Regions from separate parts of the Serratia aquatilis genome, predicted to be linked through region 2. Evidence: riboswitches for the same ligand, from Rfam matches in the RefSeq annotation. Region 2 holds a riboswitch; the other holds the start of a gene.

Region 1 (11,535 bases), 1.0 Mb from region 2:
CATTGATTAACCCCTTAATTAGGAAAATAAATTTCTAGCGCTGGTGATGTGCCATTTCGTTGATGAGCATTATTCACGCTGGGGGTTGATAGTTCTAATCACTCATTGCTATCTTATCTATCGTCATGAGCTATCATGGTATAGAGGACAACAATGAATATTCGTGATTTAGAGTACCTGGTCGCCTTGGCCGAGCACCGCCATTTTCGGCGTGCTGCCGATTCGTGCCATGTCAGCCAGCCCACACTGAGTGGGCAGATCCGCAAGCTGGAAGACGAGTTGGGTGTGATGTTGCTCGAGCGAACCAGCCGTAAAGTGTTGTTCACTCAAGCGGGTTTATTGCTGGTGGAACAGGCGAAAACTGTGCTGCGCGAAGTTAAAGTCCTCAAGGAAATGGCAAGCCAGCAGGGTGAGGAGATGTCCGGCCCTCTGCATATCGGTCTGATCCCCACCGTCGCGCCTTATCTACTGCCGCAAATTATCCCAACGCTGCATAAAACGTTCCCCAAGCTGGAAATGTATCTGCATGAAGCACAAACCCACCAGTTATTGGCACAACTCGATAGCGGCAAGTTGGATTGCGCGATCCTGGCCTTGGTGAAAGAAACCGAAGCGTTTATCGAAGTGCCATTGTTTGATGAGCCGATGAAGTTGGCTGTGTATTCCGATCATCCATGGGCGCACCGCGATCGTGTGGCGATGTCTGATCTGGCCGGAGAAAAACTGTTGATGTTAGAGGATGGGCACTGCTTACGTGACCAGGCTCTGGGCTTCTGCTTCCAGGCCGGCGCTGATGAAGACACCCATTTCCGTGCAACCAGCCTGGAAACGTTGCGCAACATGGTCGCAGCAGGCAGTGGGATCACGTTGTTGCCAGCGCTTGCCGTACCGCGTGAACGTGAACGCGATGGCGTCTCCTACCTGGATTGCTACAAACCGGAACCGAAGCGTACCATTGCTCTGGTGTATCGCCCCGGCTCCCCGCTGCGTAGCCGCTACGAGCAGTTGGCTGAGGCGATCCGTGAGCACATGCAGAATGACATGGGCATGGACTTAAAACAGGCGGTTTAATCCGTTGAGCGCGGCAACACGGTAAGCTTCTGCCATGGTCGGATAATTGAAGGTAGTATTAACGAAATACTCGATAGTATTGCCTTCACCTTTCTGTTCCATGATCGCTTGGCCAATGTGGATGATCTCTGCCGCACGTTCACCAAAGCAGTGGATCCCAAGGATCTGCAGCGTTTCACGGTGGAACAGGATCTTCAGGCTGCCAACGTTCACACCAGCAATTTGCGCTCGTGCCAGATGTTTGAACTGAGCGCGGCCCACTTCATAGGGAACTTTCATTGCGGTCAACTCTTGTTCGGTTTTGCCGACGGAGCTGATTTCCGGAATGGTGTAAATACCGGTTGGAATATCCTCGATCAGATGCCCGCTACTTTCGCCTGCGGAAATCGCCCGTGCGGCAATGCGCCCTTGATCGTAAGCCGCTGAAGCCAGGCTCGGGTAGCCGATTACGTCGCCAACAGCATAGATGTGTGCGACGGCGGTTTGATACATGCTGTTGACCTTGAGTAGGCCCCGGCTATCGGCTTCCAGGCCGACATTATCCAGACGTAACGAATCGGTATTACCGGTACGGCCATTGGCGTAAAGCAGACAATCGGCCTTCACCTTTTTGCCGGATTTAAGGTGAACAATAACACCGTCATCCGTGCCTTCGATCTTCTCGAACTCTTCGTTGTGGCGTATCACCACCCCGTTATTCCAGAAATGGTAAGACAAGGAGTCTGACATTTCTTGATCGAGGAAGGCCAGTAGACGATCGCGGGTGTTAATCAAATCCACTTTGACGTTCAATCCACGGAAGATCGACGCGTATTCACAGCCAATCACCCCAGCACCATAGATAATCACATGGCGCGGTTCGTGGTTCAGTTCAAGAATGGAGTCACTGTCATAGATGCGCGGATGCTTAAAATCAACGCCGCTTGGGTGGTATGGACGCGAACCGCAGGCGATGATGATATGGTCGGCGCGGATCGTATCCTGAGTGTTATCCCTATACTTCACGCTGACGGTATTGGCGTCGATAAAGTGGGCATCACCGGCAAACAGTTTGCATTGGTTACGTTCGTAAAACCCTTGGCGCATACGCGTCTGCTGATTAATAACGCTATCAGCGTGGCGTAAAATATCGGGGAAGGTGGCGCTGAGAGTGCGGGAGTTGTTGTAAAGTGGGTTCTGATTGAATTCGATGATGCGGCTGACGGCGTGGCGGAGGGCTTTCGAGGGGATGGTTCCCCAGTGGGTACAACCGCCACCCACGCTATTGTACCGTTCAATCACCGCTACGCGGAGACCTTGTTTCACCAGCCCCATGGCGGCACCTTCACCACCAGGGCCCGAGCCAATAACAATTGCGTCAAATTGATAGTGCTGTTGCATGTGGAGAGACCTGTCTTTATACAAATTTACAACGGTATCTTAACACCTTCGGGTTGTGAGCCCAATGACCATTAGGTTTTTTGGGGCGAAGCGCAACCAACGTTATACGGAACTGTGACAAGGCGCGTTTGCACAAATGCTGTTGCAATAAATTTGCTATATTGCCAGTTCTGCGGCGTTAGACTGAAAGAAGGGAAGTTATCCGGATATGCAAATGGGCGTCAGAGCACAACAAAAAGAACGGACGCGTCGTTCCCTGATTGAAGCGGCCTTCAGCCAACTCAGTGCTGAACGCAGTTTTGCCAGCCTGAGCCTGCGCGAAGTCTCACGTGAAGCGGGTATTGCGCCCACTTCATTTTATCGTCATTTTCGCGATGTGGATGAACTCGGCCTCACTATGGTGGACGAGAGCGGTTTGATGCTGCGCCAGTTGATGCGGCAGGCACGTCAGCGGATTGCCAAAGGTGGGAGTGTGATCCGAACGTCGGTTTCTACCTTTATGGAGTTTATCGGTAATAATCCCAATGCCTTCCGGTTATTATTACGCGAGCGTTCCGGAACCTCCGCTGCATTCCGTGCAGCGGTAGCTCGAGAAATTCAACATTTTATCGCTGAACTGGCAGATTATCTTGAACTGGAAAACCATATGCCGCGCAGCTTTACCGAAGCGCAGGCGGAAGCCATGGTGACCATTGTGTTCAGTGCCGGTGCCGAAGCGTTGGATGTTGATATTGAGCAACGGAGGCAGCTTGAAGAGCGTTTAGTCTTGCAGTTGCGGATGATTTCCAAAGGGGCTTATTACTGGTATCGCCGTGAACAAGAGAAAGCATCTGTATCCCACGTTTAGAAAGGTGAAAGTGATGGAAAAACCAGGCCGTGAGAATGGAACTTTACTGCTGGCATTTATTGCTGGCCTGTCAATTAACGGCTCTTTCGCCGCGCTGTTCAGCTCGGTGGTGCCGTTTTCGATCTTCCCGCTGATTGCTTTGGCGCTGGCGGCGTATTGCCTGCATCAGCGCTATCTTAATCAGCCAATGTCTGACGGTATGCCAAAACTGGTCGCTGCCTGCTTCCTGTTGGGGATCCTGGCATTCAGTGCTTACGTGCGTGTGGAATATCCACAGATTGGTTCTAATTTCCTGCCGGCGATCATCAGTGTGGCACTGGTATTCTGGATTGGTCTGAAGCTGAAGGCGCGTAAAGCGCTGGTTGAAAGCCCTTTGCAATAAGACAATAAGGTGGGTGCCTCGCGCCCACCTTTTACCCCAATCGGTTAAGCAAACTTCTCCAGCAACACACCGCATTCCATATGATGGGTGTAGGGAAACTGATCGAACAGCGCCAGCCGGGTGATTTTATGGGTTACCTGCAATGTGCTCAGGTTGGCACATAGTGTTTCAGGATTGCAGGAAATATAAAGGATACGTGGGTAAGCCTGTACCATCTTCACCGTTTCGTCATCTAATCCACTGCGCGGAGGATCGACGAAAATTGTCTCACAGTTATAGCTACTCAGGTCTATGCCTTGCAGGCGGTTAAACTCACGAACGCCGTTCATTGCCTGTGTAAACTCTTCCGCAGCCATACGTATAATCTGTACGTTGTCGATATGATTGGCCGCGATATTGTATTGTGCTGCCGCCACCGAAGGTTTGGCGATCTCAGTGGCCAACACTCGCTCGAAGTTGCGTGCCAGAGCCAGAGAAAAGTTACCATTACCGCAATACAACTCCAGCAGGTCGCCTTTTGAACCTTGGGTTACCGCCAAAGCCCATTCTAGCATTTTCACGTTCATCCCGGCGTTTGGCTGGGTGAAACTGTTTTCTACCTGGCGGTAAATCATGTCGCGGCCACCCACCTGTAGCACTTCATCAACATGGTCCTGGTCTAGCAGAATTTTCATTTTCGACGCACGACCAATCAGATGCAGATCGAAGCCTTGAGCACGCAATGCATCACGTAGTGCGGTAGCCTCCCGTAACCACTGGTCGTCCAGCTTGCGATGGTATAGCAGAGAGGCCATGATTTTTCCGCTCTGCGTCGATAGATAGTCAATCTGAAACAGTTTATGGCGCAGCGTGGGATTTGGCCTGATGGCAGTCATCAGCGCGCTCATCAATTGGTTAATCAGTTTGCTGGCGGCCGGGAAAGTGTTAACGCGGATGCGCTGTTTCGTCTGCTGATCGAACATGATGTGGTACATATCATCTTCATCATGCCAAATGCGAAACTCAGCACGCATACGGTAGTGTTCAACCTGCGAGCGGAACACCTCCGGCTCTGGAGCCGTGAACGGTGACATCATCGTCTTCAGACGGGCAGTTTTCTCTGCCAGTTGTTCGTCGTAGCGTTCAATAGGCAAAATCTCGGGTGTCATGTTCTTCTCGTCAGGCAAATTTGATCTGCGGGGAATTGTAGGGATTCGGCCTGTGAAGTCCAGTTTTGTTGTGCCGAACCGTGGTAACTGCATTGGAGGTCTGGATATCTATTTTCATTGATCGTAGCATTGCCGTCCGGCCTCAAGCAGCGAGTGAAAAGGGAATCCAGTGCAAATCTGGAGCTGACGCGCAGCGGTAAGGGGAAGTCACGGCGATAGCGTCTTAACATGGAATAGGCCTCACCCATTTCTCAACGTTAAATGATGCAGACACTGTCCACTGCTGGATGGGAAGTCATCGCCCGGTGCGCTTTGCTAATGGCAACCTGCAAATCCCAAGCCCGAAAACCTGCCGGTGTACGTCGCAATATCCATCGCCGTCGCGAATTATCGACTATGGGCCTGCGGCATCCGCCAATTAAGTTTGGATGCTTTTCGTAATGACAATGATAAAAAATACACTGCTGGCGGTGGTTTCCTCCGTGACGGCATTTTCTGGCTGGGCGCAAGACAACACCTCCACTAATAACCACGATAAGCTGGTGGTGACCGCCAACCGCTTTCCTCAGCCGGTATCTTCCGTTCTGGCTCCCACTTCTGTAGTGACGCGTTATGATATCGATCGCTGGCAGGCTAAAAGTGTGGTTGATGTTATGCGCCGTTTGCCGGGTGTCGATATTTCCCAAAATGGCGGGTTGGGGCAGAGTTCCGCCGTGTTCGTCCGCGGTACTGAATCCCGGCATGTGCTGCTGTTGGTTGATGGTGTTCGCCTTAATCAGGCTGGGCTCAGTGGTTCCTCAGATTTGAGTCAGATCCCGATTTCCCTGGTACAACGGGTTGAGTATATCCGTGGCGCTCGTTCTGCGGTATATGGCTCAGATGCTCTTGGTGGGGTCATCAACATTATTACCCGGCGAGAAAAGAATGGCACCACGCTTTCAGCCGGTATAGGCTCCAATGGTTATCAGGCCTATGACGGCGCAACCCAGCAACAGTTGGGCGAGAGCACCATTGCGACCATCGCGGGTAACTACACCTATACCAAAGGTTATGATGTGGTGGCGAACCTGCCGGACAGTTTTGGTAATCCGGCCCAGCCCGATCGCGATGGCTTTATGAGCAAGTCGTTGTATGGCGAACTGCAACATCAGTTTACCGAGCAGTTGGGCGCTTTTGTTCGTGGCTATGGTTACGATAATCGCACCGGGTATGATGGTAACTATAACTTTCAGGATCCTCAGCATCCCGACGCATTGCCAGACACTCGCCAGCTATATAGCCAGTCTTGGGACAGCGGTCTGCAATATCGTGAAGGAATTTATGCGACACAGTTGACCGCTGGCTATGCCCACAGCAAAGACTACAACTATGATCCCAAATATGGTCGTTATGCCACGTCTTCCACTCTCGATGACACCACACAATATAATGTGCAATGGGGTAATAACTTCCGGGTTGGCCAAGGTAGTATCAGTACGGGCGTCGATTGGCAGGAGCAGACATTGGAGCCCGGCACGGCGTATATCAGTGACAGCAAGAGCCAGCGCAATACCGGGCTTTATCTCACGGCACAACAGCAATTTGACGCTTTCACTCTGGAAGGGGCCGTGCGCGGTGATGATAACTCTACCTTCGGCTGGCATGACACTTGGCAAACCAGCGCTGCCTGGGAGTTTATTGCAGGATATCGTGCCATTGCTTCTTATGGTACTGCGTTCAAGGCGCCCAACCTTGGGCAACAATACGGGCGCTTTGCCGGTAATCCGAATCTGAAGCCGGAAGAGAGTAAACAGTGGGAGGGTGGGGTTGAAGGGCTAACCGGCTCGGTGAGCTGGCGCATTACGGGTTATCGCAACGATATCGATAATCTTATTGACTACATTTACAGTGGATCCGGCTCCTCTTATTACAACGTCGGTCAGGCAACGATTAAAGGCATTGAAGCCAGCGCTTCATTTGATACCGGCCCGCTAACTCACCAAATCAGCTATGACTATGTTGATCCGCGTAATGCTCAAACCAACGAGATCCTGCTGCGACGTTCCAAGCAACAGGTAAAATATCAACTGGACTGGCAGCTCTATGATCTTGATTGGGCGGTAACGTACCAATATCTGGGGGAGCGATACGATCGCGATTACAGCGGTTATCAGACTCGGACTCTGAAATTGGGGGGAGTGAGTCTGTGGGATCTTGCAGTTTCGTATCCTGTCACATCTCATCTTACAGTTCGTGGTAGAATCGCCAACCTGTTTGATAAAGATTATGAGACAGCTTATGGCTATGTCACTCCAGGAAGAGAATACTACCTCACTGGAAGCTATACCTTCTAAATCCGCTGCGACTCTGCGGCCAACAGTGCTGGTATTTGATTCCGGTGTTGGTGGCCTCTCCGTATATAAGGAGGTTCGGCAATTACTGCCGGATCTCCACTATATCTATGCTTTCGATAACGTGGCATTCCCTTACGGCGAGAAATCCGAAGAGTTTATCATTGGGCGCGTACTGGAAATTGTCAGCGCCGTTCAGCAGTGCCACCCTCTTGCGCTTGTCATCATTGCCTGTAATACCGCTAGCACCGTATCTTTGCCCGCACTGCGTGAGCGTTTTGTTTTTCCGGTCGTGGGTGTGGTGCCTGCTATCAAGCCCGCGGCTAAACTCACGGCTAATGGCACTGTTGGATTATTGGCAACGCGTGGCACGGTCCAGCGTACATATACCCGTGAGCTGATTGAACGCTTCGCAGCGGATTGCAAGATTGAACTGCTTGGTTCTTCTGAATTGGTAGAACTGGCGGAAGCCAAGTTGCATGGCGAAGCGGTACCGCTGGCAACACTGAAGAGAATACTGCAACCTTGGCTGAACATGCGCGAGCCACCAGACACGGTAGTCCTTGGGTGTACCCACTTTCCTTTATTGTCTGAAGAATTGATGCAAGTGTTACCTGAAGGGACGCGTCTGGTTGATTCCGGGGCGGCTATAGCGCGCCGTGCTGCCTGGCTTATCTCTACACAGGAAAACCTGATCTCATCTCAGGAAGAGAATCTGGCGTATTGCATGGCATTAAATGATGCCACTGATGCTCTTTTACCCGTATTACAGGGCTATGGCTTTAATTCGTTGAAAAAACTACCGATTTAAGTGGCTTTTGATTAAACATTCGACGGTCAGAAAAAAAATTGAAATTAGGGGTTGCGGCGTTCTCAGAACTCCCTATAATGCGCCTCCACTGACCGGGAACAACGACTGACAAGTCGCCCAGCCAAGAAGCAGCAAGCCGGTGAAAACACCACTTCTTAATAAGAAAAAGGCTTGACTCTTCAGCGGGAAAGCGTATTATCTGCCTCCCGCGTTACCGAGAAACATAACGGTAACCGACGCTCTTTAACAATTTATCAGACAATCTGTGTGGGCACTCACAAGACGATATCCAGCTGCTTAGGCAGCAAAAAAATATCAAGTCTTGAAGAGTGACCAAGCAGTAATTCATGCGAATGAATTATTACGAAAGTTAATTTTCGAGCATCGCTGCACGAGTTGCAGCAAATCAAGCTTTTAATTGAAGAGTTTGATCATGGCTCAGATTGAACGCTGGCGGCAGGCCTAACACATGCAAGTCGAGCGGCAGCGGAAAGTAGCTTGCTACTTTGCCGGCGAGCGGCGGACGGGTGAGTAATGTCTGGGAAACTGCCCGATGGAGGGGGATAACTACTGGAAACGGTGGCTAATACCGCATAACGTCTTCGGACCAAAGTGGGGGACCTTCGGGCCTCACACCATCGGATGTGCCCAGATGGGATTAGCTAGTAGGTGGGGTAATGGCTCACCTAGGCGACGATCCCTAGCTGGTCTGAGAGGATGACCAGCCACACTGGAACTGAGACACGGTCCAGACTCCTACGGGAGGCAGCAGTGGGGAATATTGCACAATGGGCGCAAGCCTGATGCAGCCATGCCGCGTGTGTGAAGAAGGCCTTCGGGTTGTAAAGCACTTTCAGCGAGGAGGAAGGGTTTGGTGTTAATAGCACCATTCATTGACGTTACTCGCAGAAGAAGCACCGGCTAACTCCGTGCCAGCAGCCGCGGTAATACGGAGGGTGCAAGCGTTAATCGGAATTACTGGGCGTAAAGCGCACGCAGGCGGTTTGTTAAGTCAGATGTGAAATCCCCGAGCTTAACTTGGGAACTGCATTTGAAACTGGCAAGCTAGAGTCTTGTAGAGGGGGGTAGAATTCCAGGTGTAGCGGTGAAATGCGTAGAGATCTGGAGGAATACCGGTGGCGAAGGCGGCCCCCTGGACAAAGACTGACGCTCAGGTGCGAAAGCGTGGGGAGCAAACAGGATTAGATACCCTGGTAGTCCACGCTGTAAACGATGTCGACTTGGAGGTTGTGCCCTTGAGGCGTGGCTTCCGGAGCTAACGCGTTAAGTCGACCGCCTGGGGAGTACGGCCGCAAGGTTAAAACTCAAATGAATTGACGGGGGCCCGCACAAGCGGTGGAGCATGTGGTTTAATTCGATGCAACGCGAAGAACCTTACCTACTCTTGACATCCACGGAATTTGCTAGAGATAGCTTAGTGCCTTCGGGAACCGTGAGACAGGTGCTGCATGGCTGTCGTCAGCTCGTGTTGTGAAATGTTGGGTTAAGTCCCGCAACGAGCGCAACCCTTATCCTTTGTTGCCAGCACGTGATGGTGGGAACTCAAAGGAGACTGCCGGTGATAAACCGGAGGAAGGTGGGGATGACGTCAAGTCATCATGGCCCTTACGAGTAGGGCTACACACGTGCTACAATGGCATATACAAAGAGAAGCGACCTCGCGAGAGCAAGCGGACCTCATAAAGTATGTCGTAGTCCGGATCGGAGTCTGCAACTCGACTCCGTGAAGTCGGAATCGCTAGTAATCGTAGATCAGAATGCTACGGTGAATACGTTCCCGGGCCTTGTACACACCGCCCGTCACACCATGGGAGTGGGTTGCAAAAGAAGTAGGTAGCTTAACCTTCGGGAGGGCGCTTACCACTTTGTGATTCATGACTGGGGTGAAGTCGTAACAAGGTAACCGTAGGGGAACCTGCGGTTGGATCACCTCCTTACCTAAAGATATGCAGTTGAGTGCAGTGTCCACACAGATTGTCTGATGAAAAAGTAACGAGCAGAAATACCTTTATAGGCTTGTAGCTCAGGTGGTTAGAGCGCACCCCTGATAAGGGTGAGGTCGGTGGTTCAAGTCCACTCAGGCCTACCAAATTCTTCCTCATACTGCGTTGCTTCCTCACTCGCATATTTCAATATGCGTCGCGAGATCGCGCCTTGTCTGAGAAAGAATTAACTCTTTTACGAGTGGTAATCAAAGGTATCTGCACGGACGTATGGGGCTATAGCTCAGCTGGGAGAGCGCCTGCCTTGCACGCAGGAGGTCAGCGGTTCGATCCCGCTTAGCTCCACCATATAGTCCTTGATAATACTTCAGAGTGTACTGGCAACAGTATGCTGCGAAGTATTTTGCTCTTTAACAATCTGGAACAAGCTGAAAATTGAAACCTGACAGCTGAAACTTATCTCTCCGTAGAACTATTGAGATAAGAACTAACCTGTCAGAGAGTCTCTCAAATGTTTACAGCACGAAGTGCGTCGAAAGACACCTTCGGGTTGTGAGGTTAAGTGACTAAGCGTACACGGTGGATGCCTAGGCAGTCAGAGGCGATGAAGGGCGTGCTAATCTGCGATAAGTGTCGGTAAGCTGATATGAAGCGTTACAACCGGCAATACCCGAATGGGGAAACCCAGTGCAATTCGTTGCACTATCGTTAAGTGAATACATAGCTTAACGAGGCGAACCGGGGGAACTGAAACATCTAAGTACCCCGAGGAAAAGAAATCAACCGAGATTCCCCCAGTAGCGGCGAGCGAACGGGGAACAGCCCAGAACCTGAATCAGGGTGTGTGTTAGTGGAAGCGTCTGGAAAGTCGCGCAGTAAAGGGTGATAGCCCCGTACACTAAAATGCACATCCTGTGAGTTCGATGAGTAGGGCGGGACACGTGACATCCTGTCTGAATATGGGGGGACCATCCTCCAAGGCTAAATACTCCTGACTGACCGATAGTGAACCAGTACCGTGAGGGAAAGGCGAAAAGAACCCCGGCGAGGGGAGTGAAATAGAACCTGAAACCGTGTACGTACAAGCAGTGGGAGCCTTCTTAATGGGGGTGACTGCGTACCTTTTGTATAATGGGTCAGCGACTTATATTTTGTAGCAAGGTTAACCGTATAGGGGAGCCGTAGGGAAACCGAGTCTTAACTGGGCGAATAGTTGCAAGGTATAGACCCGAAACCCGGTGATCTAGCCATGGGCAGGTTGAAGGTTGGGTAACACTAACTGGAGGACCGAACCGACTAATGTTGAAAAATTAGCGGATGACTTGTGGCTGGGGGTGAAAGGCCAATCAAACCGGGAGATAGCTGGTTCTCCCCGAAAGCTATTTAGGTAGCGCCTCGTGAACTCATCTTCGGGGGTAGAGCACTGTTTCGGCTAGGGGGCCATCCCGGCTTACCAACCCGATGCAAACTCCGAATACCGAAGAATGTTATCACGGGAGACACACGGCGGGTGCTAACGTCCGTCGTGAAGAGGGAAACAACCCAGACCGCCAGCTAAGGTCCCAAAGTCATGGTTAAGTGGGAAACGATGTGGGAAGGCAT
Region 2 (11,535 bases):
CGGGTTCAGTCCCGCGCCATTTGGCCGGGGTGATAATGGTTTGAAGGGCAAGCCTTTTACCAACCGGGCGGCGTTGTTTCCCAAATGCCGCCACTGTTGCTCTTCCTGTGGCCGCGCCAGCCGAAAAAGCGGCTCGGACGCGGGCAAATTACGGTAATGCACCACCATTTCCTCGGTGGTACAGGCCAGGCCAACCAGCAGTAGTGAACGGGCAGCGGCTTCCCAGGCTCGTTGGACGATGTCGTCATTCCCCTCCTGCTGCCAGCGCCATGGGATCCCCTCTTCTTCAATACCGAACAGCACCTGTTGCCATTGCTGCTCGGTGACGCCATCGGCTGCGCTGATCACAATGGTTGGTGCATCGTTTAAGCCGATCATCGCTGTGCCTCCCGCAGATAGGAGAGGATCAGCCCGGTAGCGACGGCGTTACGCGGCCCTTCGCAGGCCCGGATATTGCCGCGCCCGGCGACCAGCTTGTAGTGAGAGAGGGCATCGGTAACCAACTGCGGGATTTCGAAATCCAGCGATGAGCCACCGACCAGCACCACAAACGGAATATCGCGGATGTTGCCGGTGGGGCTGACCTGACGCAGAGCGCGCAGCGCATTGGTGACGAACACCCGCTGTTTTGCCGAGCGGCGGATATTGCGCACCTTTTCCAGTGAGAACTCACCGGGCAACGGCACGAGATTTTCCGGCTTAACCACCACCAGACGGGCAAACACTTCGGCAGGTAATGGCTGAGGGAAGAACTGCACGCTGCCGTCTTCATGGCGCAGGTGAAACAGGCTTTCGACCTTGGCCAACGGATATTTCTTGATATCCTCGGCCAGATAGCGGTCTTCCAGCCCCAGTTCAGAAGCGATAATCATCGTCACCATATCCCCGGCACCGGCAAGATGGGTGGCGATGATTTCCCCTTTGGCGTTAATGATCGAGGCATCGGTAGAACCGGCCCCCAAATCGAGGATCGCCAGAGGTTCACGGGTTCCCGGCGTGGTCATGGCCCCCAGAATGGCGGCCTCGGCTTCCGCTCCGCCGACCTGGACAGCAATGTGCAGGGTTTGCTCGATCTCGCTGGCGATCCGTGCCATCTGCAATCGGTCGGATTTCACCATCGAGGCAATCCCGACCGCCTGTTCGAGTGAGAACTCCCCGGCCAATCCGCCGGTAACGTTCACCGGTACCGAGGTGTCTACCGCCAATAGGTCCTGAATAAAGATTTCCCTGGTGGGTTTATTAGTCAGTTCTGCCATGGTCTGACGGACGTGCTCCAGCATGCCACCAATGTTGGTACCCGCTTCGCCAGTGACGTTATCGATATGGCGAACCGAATTGATGGCATTCATGATCGCGTCGCTGCCTGCGGCAACATCGACCCGTAGGCTGCGTCCATCGGCAAACAGCTCCAGATGGCCTGCCGGAATGGAACGTGCCTTAACATCACCTTCCGGCGTTTTGACGACCACCGCTGAACGGGTGCCGATCAGTGCACGCGCTACCGGCACAATATTTTTGGTTTCTTCGGCGCTGAGCGAGAACACGGTGGCAATGCCATAGGGATTGGACAGGGTTTCGATCACCTTGCCTGGCATCGCCACTTCCACGGCGGCCTGCATGCCCATCGGGATGCGGTCGATATGCAACACTTCGTCGACAATAGGCAACGGGTGCGTCAGGCGGTTGCTGACCAGCACCCCATCATCACGCTGCATAATCACGGCGGTGATGCGGAAACCGGCACCGTTGGCGGCATTGACCACCGAGGCCACATCGGCAAAATCCACCGCTTTCGGTACCACCAGAATGTAGGGTTGCGCCGGATCCCGCGTGACCAGTTCGGCAATATCAATGGTGATCCCCACGCCAAGCCCCAGCCCACCGGGGGTTTTCGGGTTGTGGCCGATCATGGTGGATTCGGTGATGATGGTTTCGGTAATGGTCTCCATCGCCACATCGCCAATCACCGGGGTGGCCTCGTTGATACGGATCAGGCTGATGTCGCTGAGCGCGATACCGGCCTTGGCAACCAGCATGTCCAATGCCTGACGGATGCCAAACATATTGCGCTGTGTGCCTTTGATCCCAGTGGTTTCCGTCAGGGTACTGGTGACGAACTCCAGCCGCCCGTTGGCATCACAGCGTGCCAACGCTACCTCTGTTGACGAGTTACCGATATCAACACCTGCTATATAGCGCATGTCCCGTCCTCAGTGCTCCCGGATAGTAAGCACCCTCTCCAGCAACAAGAGGGCGCCGCCAGCATGACTGTTAATCGTCACCTTTGAGTTTTTTACGCTGCAAATAGAGCGTGGCTGCTTCGCGCACAAACGCCGCGCAGATCTTGGCGTTATAGGTTTTCTCCAGATCGTCAGCGATGGCGTTCAACTCGTCCCGGCTTGAACGGAAAGGCCGCAGCGCGTTGTAGATATCCAGCACCTTGTCATCGGGAACAGCGGTGAGTTCAGCCGCCCGCTCAAAGTTCATCGCCAGGCGTTCACGCCCGGCGTCGCGCGCAATGTCGGCCTGAATACGCAGGATTTCCGGCGTAATACGCAGATCTTGCGGCGTGACGCTACCGTTGAGCACGTTTGCCAGCGTCAGGTCATCCAGCGTTTTATTGGTGGCCGTCTTCACCCATTCCGGGTGTTTATTGGCCAACGGGTAATCGGCCACTTTGGCTTTATTAGTGCTGCCCGCTGCTGGCGCGGAAGTCGCCGCTGCCGTTTGCCCCTGCAAGCTGTTCATCTTGCTCAGGACATCGCGAACCATGGATTCAATAGCTTCGGAATTCATTGTGTTTTCCTTTGTTAAAGCGTCACCCGGAGTTCCTGCGGATTCTTGCCAGTCACCACATACTTGGTTTCTTTGATGTGCAGAATCGCCGATTTGGCCTGATATTTCGGACGGGCCATCTGATCGTTCAGCGTCGGAACCGGCTGTGGTGATTCACGTTTGGCATAGCGGGCGGCGTTTTTGCCGATCATCCGGTAGGTTTCCAACGTCAGCAGCGGTGCCTGCGGGAACAGCTCCAGATTCGACAGCGGCGGCAAGCCCTGCTGATGGATCACCGTAGTGCCCTTCGACTGAACGCCAATTGAAATGCCCGAACCGCTGAGGCGGTTGCCTTCCACCGCAACAAAGGCGACATCGGAAGATTTAAAGCAGCGGATAACCCGGGCTTTAACGCCTTCCTCTTCAATACCGGCAATCAATTCGCGCAGAATGTTTTTGTGTGGCAGGCCGACGATGTTGACGGTCTGCGCCAGGCCAAACGCCGGGCCAACGGCAATAATGACTTCATCCTGGCTATTCCCTGGCTTGGCTTCGCCCACTTCTGTCAGGAAGCCACCCTCAGGGGCTGCCGCCGTTGATACTGGTGCAGGTTGAGCTGCATCCTGTTTGAAAGAGACCACTTTCTGGTCCGTCTGCATTTCCTGCAGCACGCCCTCAATGATCTGGCGCAGTAGTTTTTCGTTAATATCCACCATGGCGTGAACCCCTTAGTCGATCTCATTAGGATCAAGTGCGTTAGGAATATTTTTGATCTCTTCCCAGCGAGCGCCCTGCAAGCGATAACCCGTTGCTGGGCCGGCATAGTCATTGAGATCATTGACGGCCGACAGCACCTGACTGTTGCCAACGATGATCGCGGAGGTATGCAGATAGTCACCGGCGATCTTGGCTTTCTGGATGTTGAGCATGTCTTGCGCCACATCTTCGAAGCCGCCTTGTGCCAGCGCCTTAATCACTTCCAGGCCAGTGCGGTTCTTGCTGATGACTTCCTGAGCGAACTTGATGTCTTCGACGATGTTACGTTCCGGCATGTCTTTCGAGCCGTGGGCGTAGGTAGCGGCGGTGACTTCTTCATCGGTGATGGTAGGGAGCCCCATACCGGCAAATACCGCTTGCAGGGCGCGGGCCGCTTTGTTGCGGATAGCCACAACGTCTTCTTCGCGCACCGGACGCAGGCCACCATCCACTTTCAGATCGCGTTGCAGCACGTTGTAATCGTCAAAGTCTTCCGCATCTTCGTTGGAACCGGCGAACATGTTGTCGTAGTTCGGTACGGCGGAATAACCTGAAGAAATGAAGTCGGTTCCCGGCAGGAACTGCATCAGCATGCGGGCGGTACGGCGCATATCCGAGTGGGTGAAGGTCTGGTCATTACTGGACGCACACTCCAGATCCAGTGCGGAACAGATCAGGTTTTCTGCCAGAATGGCGCGAATGCCCGATGGCACGGCAGAAGGTACGCCAACACAGCTCACCGAGCCGTTTTGCAGGCCTTGAACGCCCGCCGCTTTGGTGATGTAAATACAGCGCGCTTCCAGATAGAGCATGGATTTGCCCTCTGCATAGCCCATCTGTACCTCAGAACCCGAGCCGGAGGTAAAACGCATCTTCAGCCCGCGCGAGGCATAGGAAGATGCCAGGAAACCTTTCGACCATGGCGTGTCATCACCGTCGGTAAACACTGGTTCGGTACCGTAGACGGAGATGGTTTCCGCATAGCAGGTGTGGCCCAACATGCCGAGCTTGAGTTCGGTGGCTTCTTCCAGGGAACATTGCGTCAGAACGCCAGGACGGCCAATCTGCGAACCTACCAGCAGGGCGATGGCGTTGAACGGTGCATAGCGCGCAACGGCAACGGTGGTTTCCTGCTCATCAAATCCGCGGAATGCCCCTTCAGCGGCATCGGCGGCGATCTGCACCGGGTTGTCTTTCACGTTGGTAACGTGTGCCTGCTGGGAAGGCGTGCGGCGTGCACGCATCTTCTGCATCGACATCATCATTTCCACCACGTTCATGTGCGAAACCACTTCGACGATCTTCGCCGGGGTCATCGCGGTGGTCAGCGGTACAATAGTGGTGCGTGACACATTAGGATCGCACAGCATATTCGCCAGCTTCACCGAATCCATCGCCATTACTTCTTCTGCGCGTGCCAGATTGATGCCGTAGCGGGCGATGAAATGATCGATAAGGTCAAACTCGCTCTGCGGTTTACCGTCCAACTCGGTGATCACGCCGCCAACGATCTTGATCGACGGTTTGGGATCGTTGGGGCTTTCCATGGCAATAAAGCCTTCCTCGATCCACTCTTTGACAAAACCGTCCTGGTTGACCGGGCGTTTTGCCAGTGCTTCAAATCTTTTCGATTTCATGAAACAGCCTCACTTGGCATCAGATGTAAGAAGGGCGGTCGTTTTTCGGTTCGGAACCCAGGGTGGCCAGAACGGTTTTGCCAATCTCACGGGCTGAAATCACCGCCTGACGCACGGCACCGGAGTCACCGGAGATCACCAGAATGACTTCGTTGCTGTAGCTGGTGCCCTGAGCCGGTGAGCTGTAGGCCACCACGTCGACATTGGCGGATTTCACTGCCGTATCGGCCATCAGCACGCCGACGGCGGCTGGAGCCCCGACGATCACCCCGCAGGAACGGCCTACCGGTGCACCAAAGGCTTTTTCCAGCGCGTAGCTGGCACGAGCGGTATATTGCAGCTCGATATGACCGGCCTCGTTGGCATAAACATCACCGAAGGTACGATCCAGCTCTTTCAACGCCACTTCGACGGCACGCTTCACATCGGAAACATCGTTGCCACCGAACACGATCAGCGAACCGTGGCCAGCCCCCCCTTTGGTATCGCGTGGGAGTTCGATGCACACCACCTCGGTATTGGTGGCTTTAACCGCTTCATCCGCCGCCATAATGTGCGGGCCTGCGCCGGTGCGGGCACCGAGAATGCCAATCGAGCGGTAGCTCTTTTCCAGCTTCATGGCGCTCAGCAGGGCGCTGTCTACGTTGGCAATAACCAGACCCACCGTATCGCCGATAGCGGTCCCTACGAATTCCGTTAAACTGCAGTTCTTTTCTGCCATAACCGTATCTCGTGTTGTGTTCGTGATTGGTGAGGAAGAGGCCGGGGCGTGTTCGCTGACTTTCGCTATTACCTGGGCCATGATTTTGTCGACCAGGTCATTGCTGCTCATTGGCTATTTCCCTTCGGTAAGAATTTCTCCACGTCGGTATGTGGGCGCGGGATAACATGCGTCGCTTTAACTTCCCCCACCTTGGCAGCGGCGGCGGCACCCGCATCCGTGGCGGCTTTCACCGCACCTACGTCACCGCGCACAATCACGGTAACTAGGCCGGAGCCGATTTTTTCGTAACCGACCAGCATCACGTTGGCTGATTTCACCATGGTGTCGGCGGCTTCTATGGCGGCGGTTAACCCTTTGGTTTCCACCATTCCTAATGCTTCTTGTTGCATAAACACCTCGTATTGGGAGTTGTCTGGACTGTGATGCAGCGAATATACAAACAAGCAACGAAAAAGAATGGCTGAATTGAATTTTCTGCGGAGACTGGTTGGTTTTTTAATAACAAAAAATTGGCACTGAAATTTTCTATCTTCATGTTCTGATAAAGAATTATAGAAAATTCTCATTAACAAAAATTGGCGTTTCAATTTTCATTTTTTGGTCATTTATTATTTTTATCGACTAAGTTTTCGGAAAAATGAGAGGTGGATAGCAATAACGAAAGAAGCGTATAGCAATAAATTGCTATTTCTTTTGGCGTTAATTTTCACCTATTACTATGAGAATAAATGAATTTCTGATTAAGCGATGACAAGAATATATTATAGGTAATCAATTTTTTATCTGGCCCGCCAGTTATTGCAACAACACTTTCCTTTTCCTGCTCCTTATAGTGATTAGCATCGCCTAGGCGTCTATCCCATTAGGGCTATTTCACTGGTCATTTTGAACCTGGGCAGTGCTCAAAATCCTCACGTACTGTGTGTACGCTGCGGTTTCTGCGCGCTGTTCGTGTCCAAACTGCCTGCGCCAATAACGCCTAATGGGATAGGCTCTAAGCCCTGTTTTTTCAAACGGGGTTGGCGCGGTGCAGGCTCCTATCCAATCAAGCAGGGGAAGGTTATGAATGATTCATTGAAAGCGCAATGCATTGCCGAGTTTCTTGGCACTGGGCTGTTTGTCTTCTTTGGTGCCGGGTGCCTGAGTGCAATAAAGCTGGCCGGGGCCAACTTTGGCCTGTGGGAAATCTGCATCGTCTGGGGGCTGGGGATTTCACTGGCCGTGTATCTCACCGCCGGTATTTCTGGCGGGCACCTTAACCCGGCAATCACTATTGCCATGTGGCTGTTCGCCTGCTTTCCGCGTAAGAAGGTGCTGGGTTATTGCGTGTCACAGATAGCTGGCGCCTTTTGCGGTGCAGCGCTGGTCTACGCCCTTTATCATAACCTGTTTGCTGAAACTGAAGCGGCGAAGAATATGGTACGCGGCAGCCTGGAAAGCCTGCAGCTAGCCAGCATCTTCAGCACCTATCCTGCACCAGCCATCAGCGTGTTACAGGCGGCTCTGGTAGAAGTGGTTATTACCGCCATTCTGATGTGCCTGGTAATGGCGTTGACCGATGACGGCAACGGCGTACCACGCGGGCCACTGGCACCTTTACTGATCGGCATTCTGGTGGCGGTGATTGGGGCTTCCATGGGGCCGTTGACCGGGTTTGCCATGAACCCGGCGCGTGACTTCGGGCCTAAACTGTTCGCTTTCTTTGCGGGTTGGGGCAACGTGGCCTTGACCGGTGGGCGCGATTTACCGTATTTCATTGTGCCTATCGTGGCCCCGGTTATCGGTGCTTGCCTGGGGGCTGCCGGATATCGCTATTTAATTGGCAAAAACCTACCTTGTAATGCCTGCCAATTAGAAGAAGAAAACATCTGAATTTAATCTTCCTCGCTCCTTAACCGGGGTGAGGAGGATTTTTGTGATCTGTTTGGGCTAATAGACTTAAATTGATTTAAGTTTTTTTTTAGTCTGATAGTCTTGATTATTGCTGATTAATCTGATTAGTGAATCTTATTTTTTTACGTTTTTATAACCAGGGGCGGAGTAAGAATATAACAAGTTGATAACGATAACGAAGGGACCGCTTATCATAATAAATATAAATATACTTAAGGGGGGTTATCATGATTTCTGCCAGTTTACTCAACTCAGAACTCATAGATAAAATAGCCCAAGATTTTGCACAGGCTACAGGATTGGCCGTTGTGGTGGTGAACATTCATGGGGAAGAAATCTCCGGCATGTTCAATTTCACTTCATTTTGTCAGATGATGCGCCAGGATCCCGTCAATCACCTGCGTTGCCGCATGAGCGACCGCTGTGGGGGGCTAGAGGCTTCAAAATCTAACGAGCCTTGTATCTATCGTTGCCACGCTGGCCTGACGGATTTCTCTATTCCGTTGGTAATTGCCGGTCATTTGGTGGGCTTTGTGTTATGCGGGCAGGTCAGGCTACAACAGGAAGTTGGGCTGATTGACATTCTGAATGTAGATGACTGCTGGCAGAAAAATCCCGTGCTGCTGGATGAATTCCACAACGTTCAGGTGATGGAGTTCTCACGCGTTATGGCTTCCGCCGATCTGTTGAAGCTGATCGTTGAAAACTGTCTGAAGAAACATCTGAACTTTGTGGTGATCAAAGACAATAATGGTGCCAAAGAGCAGGCTACGGCGCGCCAACCTAATCCCCATGAAGCGAAAATGAAAAAGGCATTGCGCTATATTGATGCGCATCTGTCGGAAGAACTACGCCTTGAGGATGTAGCGGCCAAGGTCTATCTCAGCCCCTATTATTTCAGCAAGCTATTTAAAAAATATCAGGGCGTTGGGTTTAATGTCTGGGTCAATCAACAGCGCATGGCCAATGCCAAAGAGATGCTACAGCACAGCGACTGGAGCATTGCCAGCATTGCCAAGAACCTAGGTTTTTCCCAGACCAGCTACTTTTGTAAAGTGTTTCGCCAAACATATAACGTCACACCGCAGGTATTTCGTTCGCTTGCGGTTGAACAGCGCAATGTAGAGTAAATAAACATTAGAAATTGAATATATTTGTCATGCAACTCGAATTATTTAGAGTATACCCAAGTTACTTCAAGTTGCATGTAGGCGGCCACTGAGCGAAGCCCCAGGAGCTTGGTAAACCAAGTGACTGGGGTGAGTGACAAATCTGCCAAGCAGATTTGAACGCTGCTTGCAGCGGCCCCGAAGGGGCGAGGCCCAGCATGGGCCGAGTAACGCAGCCAACACCCATGCAGCTTGAAGGGCGACGGGTATATACAAAAAAATTGCAGCTCCGGTGATAGTGAGGTGTGCACTGGTGTTGACGCCATTGAAGGCGCCGAACGCAGACGCGGCGCATAGGCGAAACCGCCACGGACGGCGGTTTCAGGCGAGACAGGCATGGACGCCTGTCGTAGCCGGCCGTAATGCGCGGTGGCGGAGTACAACTCTGCCTGGAGCAGAGTTGAACGCTGCTTGCAGCGGCCCCGAAGGGGCGAGGCTCAGGGATGAGCCGAGTATTCGGGAGTCGCGCAGCGACCGCCTGATTTGGCAGGGGCCGGGGTGCAGGGGGCTGGCTTTTGAGCCCCCTGCTCGAGCGTAATCACTAATTGTGAGATAACCCCCCCCGTTTAGCGCTCGAAACTGAATGCGTATCTCATTTCTCTCAATAATAGCTATACCCTTCATACTTCAAGCCGCTTGGGTGTTGGCTGCGCTTACTCACCCCAGTCACATAGTTATCTATGCTCCTGGGGCCTCGTAAGCTTGCCGCCTACAAGCAACTCGAATTTTTTTGGGTATACTTTATTGCTATTAGTTTAACAGCGATTAAATTGCAAAGCGGGAAACGAATAGCAATATTTTGCTATTTGCAAATTCAGGAAACGGCAATGAAACCCGCGCCACCAAGCTATTTTGTAATATCGAATAGCAATATTTTGTTATGGCGTGACAATATTTTCCCTGCAAAAAAATAAACTCAGCCTTTTTTTATGTACTAACTGGCGTATGTTGATTCCATCGCAAGTGAACAGTGTTAATGATACAGAAATGTTAATTAAGTAATACGTTCGGAGAATGACCCAATAGCTACGGCTAAAGAATACTGAAACACTATCGCCAACCGGATAACCCGCAACCTGATAATTTCAGATTGTGATTGGGAAGGGGGTGTAATTCCCCCGCAGCCCCCGCTGCTGTGATGCTGACGATTCCACGGTAACCACTGATCGAAAGATTGGGAAGGGTGTGGATGAGGATGACGCTAAGCCAGAAGACCGGCCGGTTGGTTAAATATTCAACTCCTTCGGTGGGAAGTGGGTTGTCATTAGATGCATGTGGCGATTGCGCTGCATGATCGCATCTTTTTGACGCCCAAATCCCGACCGAGAGGCCGGGATTTTTTTATGCAGTCAACGAGCAAGCAGGCATTTGTTATTGCGGGAACCGGCAGCGGCTGTGGCAAAACCACGCTGACGCTGGGGCTGTTGCTGGCGTTGAAACGGCGCGGCCTACGCGTTCAGCCCTTCAAGGTCGGGCCTGATTATCTGGATACCCGCTGGCATAGCGCGGTCAGCGGCGTCGCTTCGCGCAATCTGGATGCCTTTATGCTGCCAACCGCCACGCTCAATGGCCTGTATAACCAACATATGCGCCACGCCGACGTTGCGGTGATCGAAGGCGTGATGGGCTTGTACGACGGCTATGGTATCGATCCGGATTATTGCAGCAGCGCGGCGATGGCTAAACAGCTCGATTGCCCGGTGATCTTACTGGTCGACGGCAAAGCCGTGTCCACCTCGGTCGCCGCAACCATTCTGGGTTTTCTCCACTTTGACCCGGCGTTAAAGCTGGCTGGCGTTATCGTTAACCGGGTGAATTCACAGGCACATTACCAGCTGATCCGTCAGGCGATAGAGCGCTATTGCGCGGTGCCGGTGCTCGGGCGTCTGCCTATGCTGGAGGATGTGGCTCTGCCTTCCCGTCATTTGGGGCTGATCCCACCCAAGGGAGCGCAAGGCAATGACCCGCGCTGGCTGCGGCTGGCACAGCAGGTTGAAGAGTTTATCGATCTCGATCGCCTGTTGGCGTTAAGCCCGTTGACTTCTCAGCCGGTGGGGCAGCCACCGGTATTAGCGGCTCCGGCTTTGGCCGAGGGATTAACCCTGGCGCTGGCTGAAGATGAAGCCTTCAATTTTTACTACCCCGATAACCTCGAGTTGCTTGAACAGGCGGGCGTGCGTATTCAACGCTTCAGCCCGTTGCACGACAGCCGGTTGCCAGATTGCCAGATGATCTACCTTGGCGGCGGTTACCCCGAAGTCCACGCCGCCAAACTGGCGGTCAACCTACCAATGCATACGGCACTTCACGCCGCTCACCGCCAGCAGATCCCGATCTATGCCGAATGCGGTGGGTTGATGTATCTGGGCAGCGGGTTAACCGACAGCGCCGGTGAGCGCCACCCGATGAGCGGCATTCTACCCGGTGAAAGCCGTATGGGGGAGCGGCTGACACGTTTTGGTTATTGCCAGTGGCAGGCCAGCACTGACACCTTGCTGGCGGCCAGGGGGGAAACGCTGCTTGGTCACGAATTCCACTATTCCGATTTCACCACGCCACTGCCCCCGGTATTTGACTGTGC

Evidence for each region. Region 2 has a riboswitch for cobalamin ahead of SAQUA_RS03840 (cobyrinate a,c-diamide synthase). Riboswitches for the same ligand answer to the same signal wherever they lie in the genome.
Region 1: linked by a shared signal. The riboswitch ahead of btuB (TonB-dependent vitamin B12 receptor BtuB) and the one ahead of SAQUA_RS03840 (cobyrinate a,c-diamide synthase) in region 2 are both predicted to bind cobalamin.

What each region holds. Positions count from the first base shown of each region.
Region 1 is NZ_CP173186.1:5,199,626-5,211,160, reverse strand. Features, by position in the region: gene SAQUA_RS23685 (glutathione peroxidase) at 1-3, opposite strand, end outside; gene oxyR (DNA-binding transcriptional regulator OxyR) at 154-1,071, shown strand; gene sthA (Si-specific NAD(P)(+) transhydrogenase) at 1,054-2,451, opposite strand; gene fabR (HTH-type transcriptional repressor FabR) at 2,666-3,298, shown strand; gene SAQUA_RS23665 (YijD family membrane protein) at 3,312-3,680, shown strand; gene trmA (tRNA (uridine(54)-C5)-methyltransferase TrmA) at 3,725-4,828, opposite strand; cobalamin riboswitch at 4,949-5,200, shown strand; gene btuB (TonB-dependent vitamin B12 receptor BtuB) at 5,269-7,161, shown strand; gene murI (glutamate racemase) at 7,106-7,969, shown strand; rRNA gene SAQUA_RS23645 (16S ribosomal RNA) at 8,385-9,927, shown strand; tRNA gene SAQUA_RS23640 (tRNA-Ile) at 10,003-10,079, shown strand; tRNA gene SAQUA_RS23635 (tRNA-Ala) at 10,206-10,281, shown strand; rRNA gene SAQUA_RS23630 (23S ribosomal RNA) at 10,490-11,535, shown strand, end outside.
Region 2 is NZ_CP173186.1:825,953-837,487, forward strand. Features, by position in the region: gene SAQUA_RS03795 (glycerol dehydratase reactivase beta/small subunit family protein) at 1-378, opposite strand, end outside; gene SAQUA_RS03800 (diol dehydratase reactivase subunit alpha) at 375-2,201, opposite strand; gene pduE (propanediol dehydratase small subunit PduE) at 2,272-2,796, opposite strand; gene SAQUA_RS03810 (propanediol/glycerol family dehydratase medium subunit) at 2,811-3,488, opposite strand; gene pduC (propanediol dehydratase large subunit PduC) at 3,504-5,168, opposite strand; gene pduB (propanediol utilization microcompartment protein PduB) at 5,188-6,000, opposite strand; gene pduA (propanediol utilization microcompartment protein PduA) at 5,997-6,281, opposite strand; gene SAQUA_RS03830 (MIP/aquaporin family protein) at 6,955-7,764, shown strand; gene SAQUA_RS03835 (transcriptional regulator PocR) at 8,013-8,915, shown strand; cobalamin riboswitch at 9,999-10,192, shown strand; gene SAQUA_RS03840 (cobyrinate a,c-diamide synthase) at 10,298-11,535, shown strand, end outside.